DNA from 3 places in the Bacillus infantis NRRL B-14911 genome. Region 3 is predicted to be linked to each of the others. Evidence: riboswitches for the same ligand, from Rfam matches in the RefSeq annotation. Region 3 holds a riboswitch; each other region holds the start of a gene.
What was found. Region 3 has a riboswitch for cobalamin ahead of N288_RS01235 (ABC transporter substrate-binding protein). Riboswitches for the same ligand answer to the same signal wherever they lie in the genome.
Positions count from the first base shown of each region.

Region 1: it holds a riboswitch for cobalamin, as region 3 does, so the genes downstream of both, N288_RS11830 (acyl-CoA thioesterase) here and N288_RS01235 (ABC transporter substrate-binding protein) in region 3, are expected to answer to the same signal.
Region 2: it holds a riboswitch for cobalamin, as region 3 does, so the genes downstream of both, N288_RS14560 (ribonucleoside-diphosphate reductase subunit alpha) here and N288_RS01235 (ABC transporter substrate-binding protein) in region 3, are expected to answer to the same signal.

Region 1 covers NC_022524.1:2,372,495-2,375,774, reverse strand. Annotated here, with positions in the region: gene N288_RS11840 (ABC transporter substrate-binding protein) at 1-558, shown strand, start outside; gene N288_RS11835 (hypothetical protein) at 657-920, shown strand; cobalamin riboswitch at 973-1,162, shown strand; gene N288_RS11830 (acyl-CoA thioesterase) at 1,301-1,774, shown strand; gene metG (methionine--tRNA ligase) at 1,829-3,280, opposite strand, start outside.
Region 2 covers NC_022524.1:2,868,755-2,872,034, forward strand. Annotated here, with positions in the region: gene N288_RS14550 (DeoR/GlpR family DNA-binding transcription regulator) at 1-243, opposite strand, end outside; gene N288_RS14555 (hypothetical protein) at 471-854, shown strand; cobalamin riboswitch at 1,077-1,273, shown strand; gene N288_RS14560 (ribonucleoside-diphosphate reductase subunit alpha) at 1,408-3,280, shown strand, end outside.
Region 3 covers NC_022524.1:214,773-218,052, forward strand. Annotated here, with positions in the region: gene N288_RS01230 (MFS transporter) at 1-724, shown strand, start outside; cobalamin riboswitch at 816-998, shown strand; gene N288_RS01235 (ABC transporter substrate-binding protein) at 1,191-2,162, shown strand; gene N288_RS01240 (FecCD family ABC transporter permease) at 2,128-3,189, shown strand; gene N288_RS01245 (heme ABC transporter ATP-binding protein) at 3,189-3,280, shown strand, end outside.

The sequences.
Region 1 (3,280 bases), 2.2 Mb from region 3:
ATTGATGGTGCAAGGGAAGTTATGGGAATGGGCTTGAATTCCCTCAATTATTCCCTTAATGATCAAAATAAGAAGCATCTGAGGGAAGCGAAGGAAAAGCTTGATACCCTTACTCCGAATATCAAAGCCATTGTCGGGGATGAAATCCGGATGCTGCTTGAAAACGATGAAGCAGCCATAGGTGTTGTCTGGTCAGGAACTGCTTCAGAGCTGATGTGGAAAAAGGACAATATTGAGTATGTTCTCCCTGAGGAAGGGACGAACCTGTGGTTTGATAATATGGTCATTCCAAAAACGGCAAAAAACGTGGATGCCGCCCACCAGTTCATGAACTTCATGCTTGATCCGGAAGTCGCTGCCCAGAATACCGAATATGTAGGCTATTCGACGCCGAATAAAGAGGCGCTGAATTACCTGCCGGAGGAAATTGTCAGTGACAAGCGCTTCTATCCGGACCCGGAAATGACCGAAAAGCTGGAAGTGTACGAGAACCTTGGGAAAAAAATGCTCGCACATTATAATGAACTGTTTTTGGAATTCAAAATGCATAGTAAATAATAGCAGCGGCTGGAGGAGTCTCCGGCCGCTTTTTTGCATTCTAGCATGATTTCCGTCCTGTCAGGGGATCCTAGTCTTAAAAACAGGAGGAGGCAGTCATGTATTATATCAGCGGAAACATCATTTCAGGGGAATATGATGATCAGGCAGAACAGTTTTCCATCAGCATGATCAAACACTTTAAGACTCAGTCCATTTTGACCAAGGATCAGGCTATCCAGCTTCTTGACTACCTCTACAGGCATAGGGACGAAGAGGGAGGCCAGGTCATCACCTTGAATGACCAGATGCCGCTGCGCATCTCTTCCGAGGAGATCAATTCCCTGATACTTGATCTTGAAAAGATTGAATCCCATTTTTAATGTTCTCCGAAATCTATATCCGATAATGATAGAATATGATATGATTTCTTTAATTGAATAAATGCTTTATGGTGCTTTGCAGCATGCTGCAAGCTTAAAAGGGAAGCCGGTTGAATTCCGGCGCGGTCCCGCCACTGTAATGCGGAGGCTCCTCCCTCGATGCCACTGTTCCTTAGCGGACGGGAAGGCGGAAGGAGTCTGTGATGCTGAGCCAGGAGACCTGCCATAAAGAAGTACACAACCGTCCTACGGGTGATAGGAGAGTGATGCGCTTTTAATATGGCAAAGTTTTGTTATTTGTTAAATTTTTTATGTGCAGGCATCCTCTATGAAGGATGCCTTTTATTTTTTTCATACAATAAGCCCGAGGAGTGAAACCTATGAAAAAAGCTTATCCAGCAGACCGTTCCCGCACCATTCAGACCAGGCTGGTGCTTCCGCCGGATACAAACCATCTTCAGACAATTTTCGGCGGCAAAGTGCTATCCTATATTGATGAAATTGCTGCCATTACTGCAATGAAGCATTCCGGCAGCATGGTAGTAACAGCTTCGATCGACTCTGTGGATTTCCTGTCTTCAGCTTCAGTCGGTGACGCCCTTACTCTTGAAGCCTTTGTTGCCTCAACAGGGAGAACCTCCATGGAAGTCTATGTGAAAGTGCATGCAGCCAATCTTTTAACAGGGATTCGAACGCTGACGACCGAATCCTTTTTAACCATGGTTGCCGTGGATGAAAACGGCAAGCCCATTCCAGTATCCGGGGTGCTGCCTCATTCTGAGGAAGAAATCAGGCTGTTTGCTTCAGCAGGGGCACGAAAGGAGCATAGAAAAAACAGAATGCTTATACGATAAAAGGTGGCTTTCAGCCACCTCTGTATTCATGAAATAAGGCACCTTCTTCAGCAGCTATTTCCTACGGGCTGCTTCCAGCCTATCCAGCTCCTCTGGGATCCTTCCTTCTTCTAAGCGGCTGAAAAGGGGGGCGATAGTGCCGAGCCTTTTCTCTGCAGCCCGAACCTCTTTCCATTCCAGCGTATGCGCATTCACCTGCAGCATGTTATTTATCTTCCTGCTGGAGAAAGGGAGGAAGGGGTTCAGAAGCCTTGCCAGATTTTTGATGATGTACACACAGGTCTGCAATGCATCTGCACATTTTTGCGGGTCGCTTTTAATCGTTTTCCAAGGCTGTTCACTGTCAAAATATTTATTGGCCGAGCGTACAAAGGCGAAAATATCCTCAAGCGCTTCTTTTAGCTTTGCGCCTTCGATCTTTTCTCCGGTTTTCTCATATAAATGCTTAATATCCTCCTGTACAGCTTCACTTAATTTTCCATCCGGTATCATGCTGTCATAATATTTTTCGATAAACTTAAAAGTTCTGTTGACCAGATTGCCATATGCCCCAAGCAGCTCACTGTTATGGCTGTAAACGAATTCCCGCCAGGAAAAGTCAGCATCCCTGTTCTCAGGAGCATTGACAGCAAGGAAATACCGGATTGAATCCGGTTCATATCTTTCAAGTATGTCAGGGACCCAGACTGCATAATTCCTGCTTGTTGAAAGCTTCTTTTTCTCTAGTGTAAGATATTCGCCGGAAACCATCCGCGCTGGTTCCCCAGGCAGCCCTATCCCCATTTGAATAGCTGGCCAGATGATGGTATGGAAAGGGATATTGTCTTTCCCATGCACATAATAGGATATAACATCACTACCCCAGAACCTGCTGCCATCCTTGCCGTGCTGGCGGGCCCATTCCCTGCTGGCAGAAAGATAGCCAATCACCGCTTCAATCCATACATAAATTTTTTTCTTCTCCATTCCTTCAATAGGGACTGGCACCCCAACATCCAAATCCCTAGTTGCAGCCCGGTCCAGAAGCCCCTCAGTTAAATATCTTCTTGTCAGGCTGCTGCTGTTGTCCCTCCACAAATGGCGGGAGCGTGCCTCCTCGGACAGCTCTTCAAGCTGCTTCTGAAAATGGCTCAGCCTGAAATAATAATGATCAGTTTCTTTCATTTCCGGCGGTGTCCCGCATATTTTACAGGATTTATCCAGAAGGTCGGCCGGCTCAAGGATGGCTGAGCAGGCATCGCATTGATCCCCGCGTGCTTGGCTGCCGCAGGAAGGGCAGACTCCCTCTACATACCTGTCAGGCAGAAACTGGACACATGTCCGGCAATAAGTTTGTTCTATCGTTCTTGGAACAAGATGGCCATTTTCCAAGAGCGACAGAAATACTTCCTGTACAGTCTGATGATGATGCGGGGCATCTGTCCTTGTATATAAATCATAAGTAAAACCCAGCTGTTCAAAGCTTGCTGCGAAATCCCTGTGATAGCGGTCAGCAATTTCTTTCGC
Region 2 (3,280 bases), 2.2 Mb from region 3:
ATCCTTCTTCTCATGACGGTTTATGGATGATTTCTCAACCATGCTCGGCTCTTGAAGCTTTCCCTGCAGCCTGGCAGCGCCTCCGTGCACCCTTTTTAAAAATTTATCATTTTCAAGCTGTGATAAATCCCGTCTGATGGTTGATTCTGAGGAATCTGTCATTTCTACAAGTTCCTGTATTTTAACTGTATGCTTCTCTTTAAGCATTTGCAGAATGAGCTGATGTCTCTCTGGCGTCAGCAAGATTGTCACCTCCCAGCTCTTTATTATTGCCGCTTCATGGCTTTTGGCTTAGAAGTTTAAGATTTATTATGTAAGCCAATTGTAATGGAATCGATTTCAAAAATCAATCATTTTCACTCATAAACAATCAAATAGATTCAATGTTTGATTGTTTATGAATGTTTTTGTTTTATTTTAATTATTTTGATAATCGTTATGTTTTGTTAGCTGTCTAAAGGGAGGCTATAATGAAAGAGCAAAAATATATAAATGTTTTGGAGAGTGTCTCAGTGAAAAATATTGGCGGTTTTTATCTTGAATTGATTAAAGTAATCATCATTGCTGTTGCTGCGTTTGCCCTTTTTGGGTCATTCCATGAAAAGATTCTTGAACTTGCGGTTCCGGCAGATGAAGATATAACAGGCAAAGCGTTCGGTCTGCCATTCTATATTCAGTCTGCTGCTTTATGCATGCTTCTTTTTCTTCTTTATAAGACAAATCTGCAGAGGTGGAGCTGGTATAAAAAATGGAAAAATAGCGGCAGGCTTTCGACAAATACGGCTCGGATTCTGCTAATTGCAGGGAGCGCCATGCTTCTCCTTCCATATTTTTATTATTTTATCGCTTTATGATTGCTGTTGGTTTTTAACTATGCTACAATCATGGTACAACATATTGATAATCCACCAGGAATCAGCACTACATATTGTTGTCCTTGTGAATGAATTTTGTTTATGGTCTCTTTTTCCTTTTTCGCTTCTGAAACTCGGGAAGCGATTTTTTTTGCAGAGAGTCCGGGGATTTTAGCGAATAATCGTCCTGGCTGCCGATTTTTGGCACCAGCCTTCAATTGAATAAGAATCCGCAAGCGATGGTGCCCTTTTAGGGCATAATAGGGAATCCGGTTCAACGCCGGAGCTGTCCCCGCAACTGTAAGTGTGTACGAAATGAGCATCCACTGTATATGAACGCTGAATAGGCGCATATATGGGAAGGGCTCAGAGTAGGATGAAGCACAAGCCAGGAGACCTGCCATGCTTGTACGAGTTTCGGTTCTTCGGGGATTGGGAAGATGAAACGATGGTATAAATCGTTTTATTTTCCTTTATGCCGTCGTTTGATCCGCCCAAATTGTGGGCGGATTTTTTTATTGTCAAAATACTGATCAACCCAGGAGGTACGACTATGAACATTTCTTCCGCAAAACCGCTGCCATTGGCATCCATTGATTCTGATTTCCCGCATTTGGATTTTCAGCCGCTTTATAAAAGGGCGACTCAGCTTCAGGATAATCACACTCCAAGTAATGATGAACTGCTAAACCAGCTGATTCTTGATTCCCTTTCCATGATCAGCGAGGCTGAGCCTGACTGGACATACGTGGCCGCCCGCCTGTACTTATCAAGTCTTTATGAGAAGGCTGCCGAGCACCGGCGCTCCACTGCCGGAGAAAGCTATGGCCCACTGTATGGGCTTATCACCGATTTAACCGATGCCGGCGTCTACTCCCCAGTCCTGCTGGAATCCTACACAAAAGAAGAAATTGATATAATCGGGACTTATATTGACCCGGAAAAGGACAGGCTTTTTACATATATAGCAGTGAAAATGCTTGCTGACCGCTACCTGAGCCGGGATAAGAAAAAGAGGCTTTTTGAGCTGCCTCAGGAAAGATTCATGATCATCAGCATGACTTTGAACCGTTCAGAGCCAAAGGAACGCAGATTGTCCCTCATTAAGGAATCCTATTGGGCTTTAAGCAATCTGTATATGACAGCAGCAACCCCTACACTTTCCAATGCAGGAAAAAATTGGGGCCAGCTTTCAAGCTGCTTTATTGATACTGTAGATGACAGTCTCCAGGGCATATATGACAGCAACACAGATATCGCCAATCTTTCCAAGAACGGCGGCGGCATCGGGGTCTATCTGGGAAAAATCAGAAGCAGGGGCAGTGATATAAAAGGCTTTAAAGGGGCTTCATCAGGGGTCCTTCCATGGATGAAGCAGCTTAATAACACAGCTGTCAGCGTCGATCAGCTCGGCCAGCGCAAAGGGGCAGTCAGCGTCTATCTCGACATCTGGCATAAAGATATCTTTTCCTTCCTGGACAGCAAATTGAATAACGGTGATGAACGCTACCGCACCCATGATTTATTCACCGGGGTCTGCCTGCCGGATCTATTCATGGAAACGGTAGAAGCCCGCGGGGACTGGCATTTGTTCGATCCCCATGAGGTCCGCAGCGTTATGGGCTTCTCCCTTGAAGACTTTTATGATGAAAAGCCTGGTGCAGGTTCATTCAGGGTTAAGTATGAAGAATGCGTCGCAAACCCGCGGCTGTCGAAGCAAAAAGTTCCGGCAATCGATATTATGAAAAGGATTATGATCAGCCAGCTGGAAACCGGCACTCCATTCATGTTTTACCGTGATGAGGTAAACAGGAAGAACCCCAATCGTCATTTGGGGATGATTTATTGCACTAATCTCTGCACTGAAATCGTGCAGAATCAAAGCGCAACGATCACAAAAGACCAGCGCGAGGAAGATGGCCGGATCATCATAGAGAAAATTCCCGGCGATTTTGTCGTCTGCAATCTTTCATCTATCAATCTGGCAAGGGCAGCAGCCGACCATGTATTGGAAAGATTGATTCCCATTCAGGTCAGGATGCTTGATAATGTGATTGACTTGAATACCATTCCCGTCCTGCAGGGAGTGGCCACCAACCGGAAATACAGGGCAATTGGACTCGGGACCTTTGGCTGGCACCATTTGCTCGCCTTGAAAAAGCTCAGGTGGGAAAACGAAGAAGCCGTCCGGCTGGCAGATGAATTGTACGAAAAGATTGCCTTCCTGACGATTAAAGCAAGCATGAATCTGGCGATGGAAAAAGGATCATACCCGGGCTTCAAGGGCTCTGACTGGCATTCAGGCGAATATTTTACATCCCGGGGATACAGCAGTTTGGATTCTGTGCATGATTGGGATTCATTGATGCAGGCTGTCAGGAAAAATGGAATCCGAAATGGATATCTGATGGCTGTAGCACCAAATG
Region 3 (3,280 bases):
CAATGAATTTGGCTGGAGGGCACCATTCCTGATGATTGCTGTCCTGACATGCCTGTCGATAGCAGGGGTGTACTTTTTCATGGACCGGATTGAACCGAAAGCTGCCATATCCATCAGGCAGATGTTCGCTGCCCTGAAGAACAGGAAAATTTTATTCGCCCAACTGGCCTCGTTCCTCTTTTTAGCAGGGCACCTGACACTTTATGGATATCTGACTCCATTCTTAAAGACCGTCCTGGGAATGGACGAAAACTGGGTCAGCATCATGTATCTGCTGTTCGGTATTGCCGCGGTGGCCGGCGGCGGTGCAGGCGGGTATCTAGCCGACCGCTTCGGTACAAAACCGACAATCTTAGCCATTATCGTGCTGTTTGCGGCTGCACTGTTTTCAATTCCGCATACTGCCTTTTCCCTGCCGCTGTTCATTGCGGTCATGATTATCTGGAGCATGCTGAGCTGGGCCATCACACCGGCATTGCAGAGCTATTTGATAGAGTCTTCACCGGAAACATCGGATATCCAGCAAAGCCTTAATAACTCAGCCCTGCACTTTGGGATTGCCTTTGGGTCTCTGATCGGGGGAATTGTAATTGAACAGGCTTCGGTCGAGTGGAACGCTTCGGCAGGGGGAGTCTTCATCCTCTTCGCGCTTGGCGCTGCCGCTGTCTCGATGGCAGGATTGAAGAGCAGGCGGCCGGCAAGAAGCAGCAGCCCGACCGTCTAGCAAAAAGGGCCCGCCCGGTCTTCTTCCGGACGGCCCTTTTTCTGCTAGTTTTAAAGAAGAAATAGTGTATAATGGCGATAGCGGAAAATTTCATACATATGCAGAAACAGGTGTTTTTCTTTGAAAGACTTAAAAGGGAAGTTGGTGCAAATTCCAACGCGGTCCCGCCACTGTAAATGGGAGCAAGCTGCAGAAGCCACTGTACGGGATGTATGGGAAGGGGCAGCGAGCATTGACCATGAGCCAGGAGACCTGCCTGATTCTTATGCACCCATAAACCTACGAGGATAGGGAGGTGTACGGCAGCCTTTTGGAATCTTTTTTTTTGAATCTGCGCACGCCGTGCAAAGCATCTCCATGTTTATTGGGGATGCTTTTTTTGGTTCCAAAGGATGCTGGTCCCGTTTTGGGCATAAGACCTTTGCAGCATGAATTTTGCGACATTTATTCTACAGGGGGATTTACCATGAAAAAGCTTTATTCATTATTATTCAGCATGCTTTTGGCTGCTGGTGTTCTGTCAGGCTGCGGCGATTCAGCGGCAGAGCCTGAAAAGGACAATGGCAGCAGCACTGAACAGACAGAGACTGAAACAGAAAAAGCAGAATTTCCTGTTACAATCACAGATGCCGCCGGTGAAGAAGTTGTCATTGAAGAAAAGCCGGAGAAGATTGTTTCTCTGATTCCAAGCAACACGGAAACAGCGTTTGCACTTGGTCTGGGAGAAGAAGTGGTTGGGGTATCTGATTTTGATAATTATCCAGAAGAAACAGCAGATAAAGAAAAGATCGGCGGAATGGAGTTCAATGTTGAAAAAATCATCTCCCTTGCTCCAGACCTGGTTCTTGCACACGCTTCAAGCGCACATAATTCAACTGCAGGATTGCAGCAGCTGAAAGATTCAGGAATCGCTGTGCTGGTTGTCAATGATGCCCAGAGCTTTGAACAGGTATATGAGTCGATCGAGATGATCGGTACCGCTTCAGGTGCAAAGGAAGAAGCAGAAGAAGTGATTGCCGGCATGAAAGAGAAGATAGAGGCAATCAAAGAAAAAGCTGCTGGCGTAACAGAAAAGAAGAAAGTGTTTGTAGAGGTGTCTCCAGCGCCGGAGATTTATTCGCCTGGGAAAAATACATTCATGGATGAAATGCTTACGATGATTAATGCAGAGAATATTGTAAAAGAAGAAGGGTGGCCAAAGGTAGATCCTGAAGCCATCATCAAGGAAAATCCGGACGTGATCATTTCCACTTCCGGCTACCGCAATGAAGATGCTGTGGCAGAGGTGCTCGCCCGTGAAGGCTGGCAGGATGTAAATGCCGTTAAAAACAAGCAGGTGTTCAGTGTGGATTCAGATACAGTAAGCCGCTCCGGCCCAAGGCTTGCTGAAGGAGTAGAGGAATTTGCCAAAGCTGTCTATCCGGACGTATTTAAGTAAGAATAAGCTGTCAGCCTATGTGCTTGCAGCCGCTTTCCTTGTCCTGTGCATGCTGGTGGGGATTTCAATCGGTACAGTCTCTGTGCCGATTCCTTCTATCATTAATATAGTTGGGTCTAAGCTTCTGCCGATTCAGCTTGATGCTTCAGTTGACCCGATGCACAGCAATATTGTGATGAATATCCGCCTGCCCAGGGTCATTCTTGCCGGACTTGTAGGAGCTTCCCTCGCCATTGCGGGGGCAGCCTTCCAGGGCCTCTTGCGGAATCCGCTTGCAGATCCTTATACACTGGGGGTTTCATCCGGTGCGTCTGTCGGTGCAGTGCTGGTGCTTTTTTTTCAAATATCAATCCCGTTTGCCGGCCTCTTTACACTGCCTATTCTCAGCATGGTTTTCTCATTCCTGACTATATTCGCCGTGCTGTTTTTTGCAAGAAGAATTGACAGGGCCATGAAGGTGGAAACTATCATTTTAACAGGTATCATTGTCAGTTCTTTTCTTGGTGCGCTCATTTCGCTCATGATTGCCCTGACTGGAGAAGAGCTCAGGCAGATCATCGGCTGGATCATGGGAAGCGTTTCAATGAGGGGATGGGCTTATATACGCATCATCCTGCCGTTTTTCATTATAGGAAGCCTTCTGTTGATGATGAATGCGAAAGAGCTGAATGCCATGTCATTTGGAGAAGAGCGTGCACAGCATCTGGGCGTAAATGTGCAAAGAAGAAAAATGATGGTTCTTGTGGCTGGTTCCATTTTAACAGGCGCAGCCGTCGCGGTGTCAGGCACCATCGGCTTTGTCGGCCTCGTCATCCCGCATCTGACAAGGCGGCTGTGGGGGCCAGACCATATCCACCTGCTGCCTTTGTCGATGCTGACCGGCGCAGGCTTCCTGATTCTTGCCGACCTGGTCGCGCGGACGGTCATCTCGCCAACAGAGCTGCCGATCGGCGTCATTACGAGCATCATCGGAGCGCCTGTGTTTGCACTCATTTTGCTGAAAAGAAGAAATAGGAGGGCTGTCTGATGCTGAGCATACAAGGATTGACCGGCGGCTACGCAGACGAAAGCATTATTAAAGAGGTCAGTTTTTCAGTGAAAAAAGGGGAGCTGTTCGG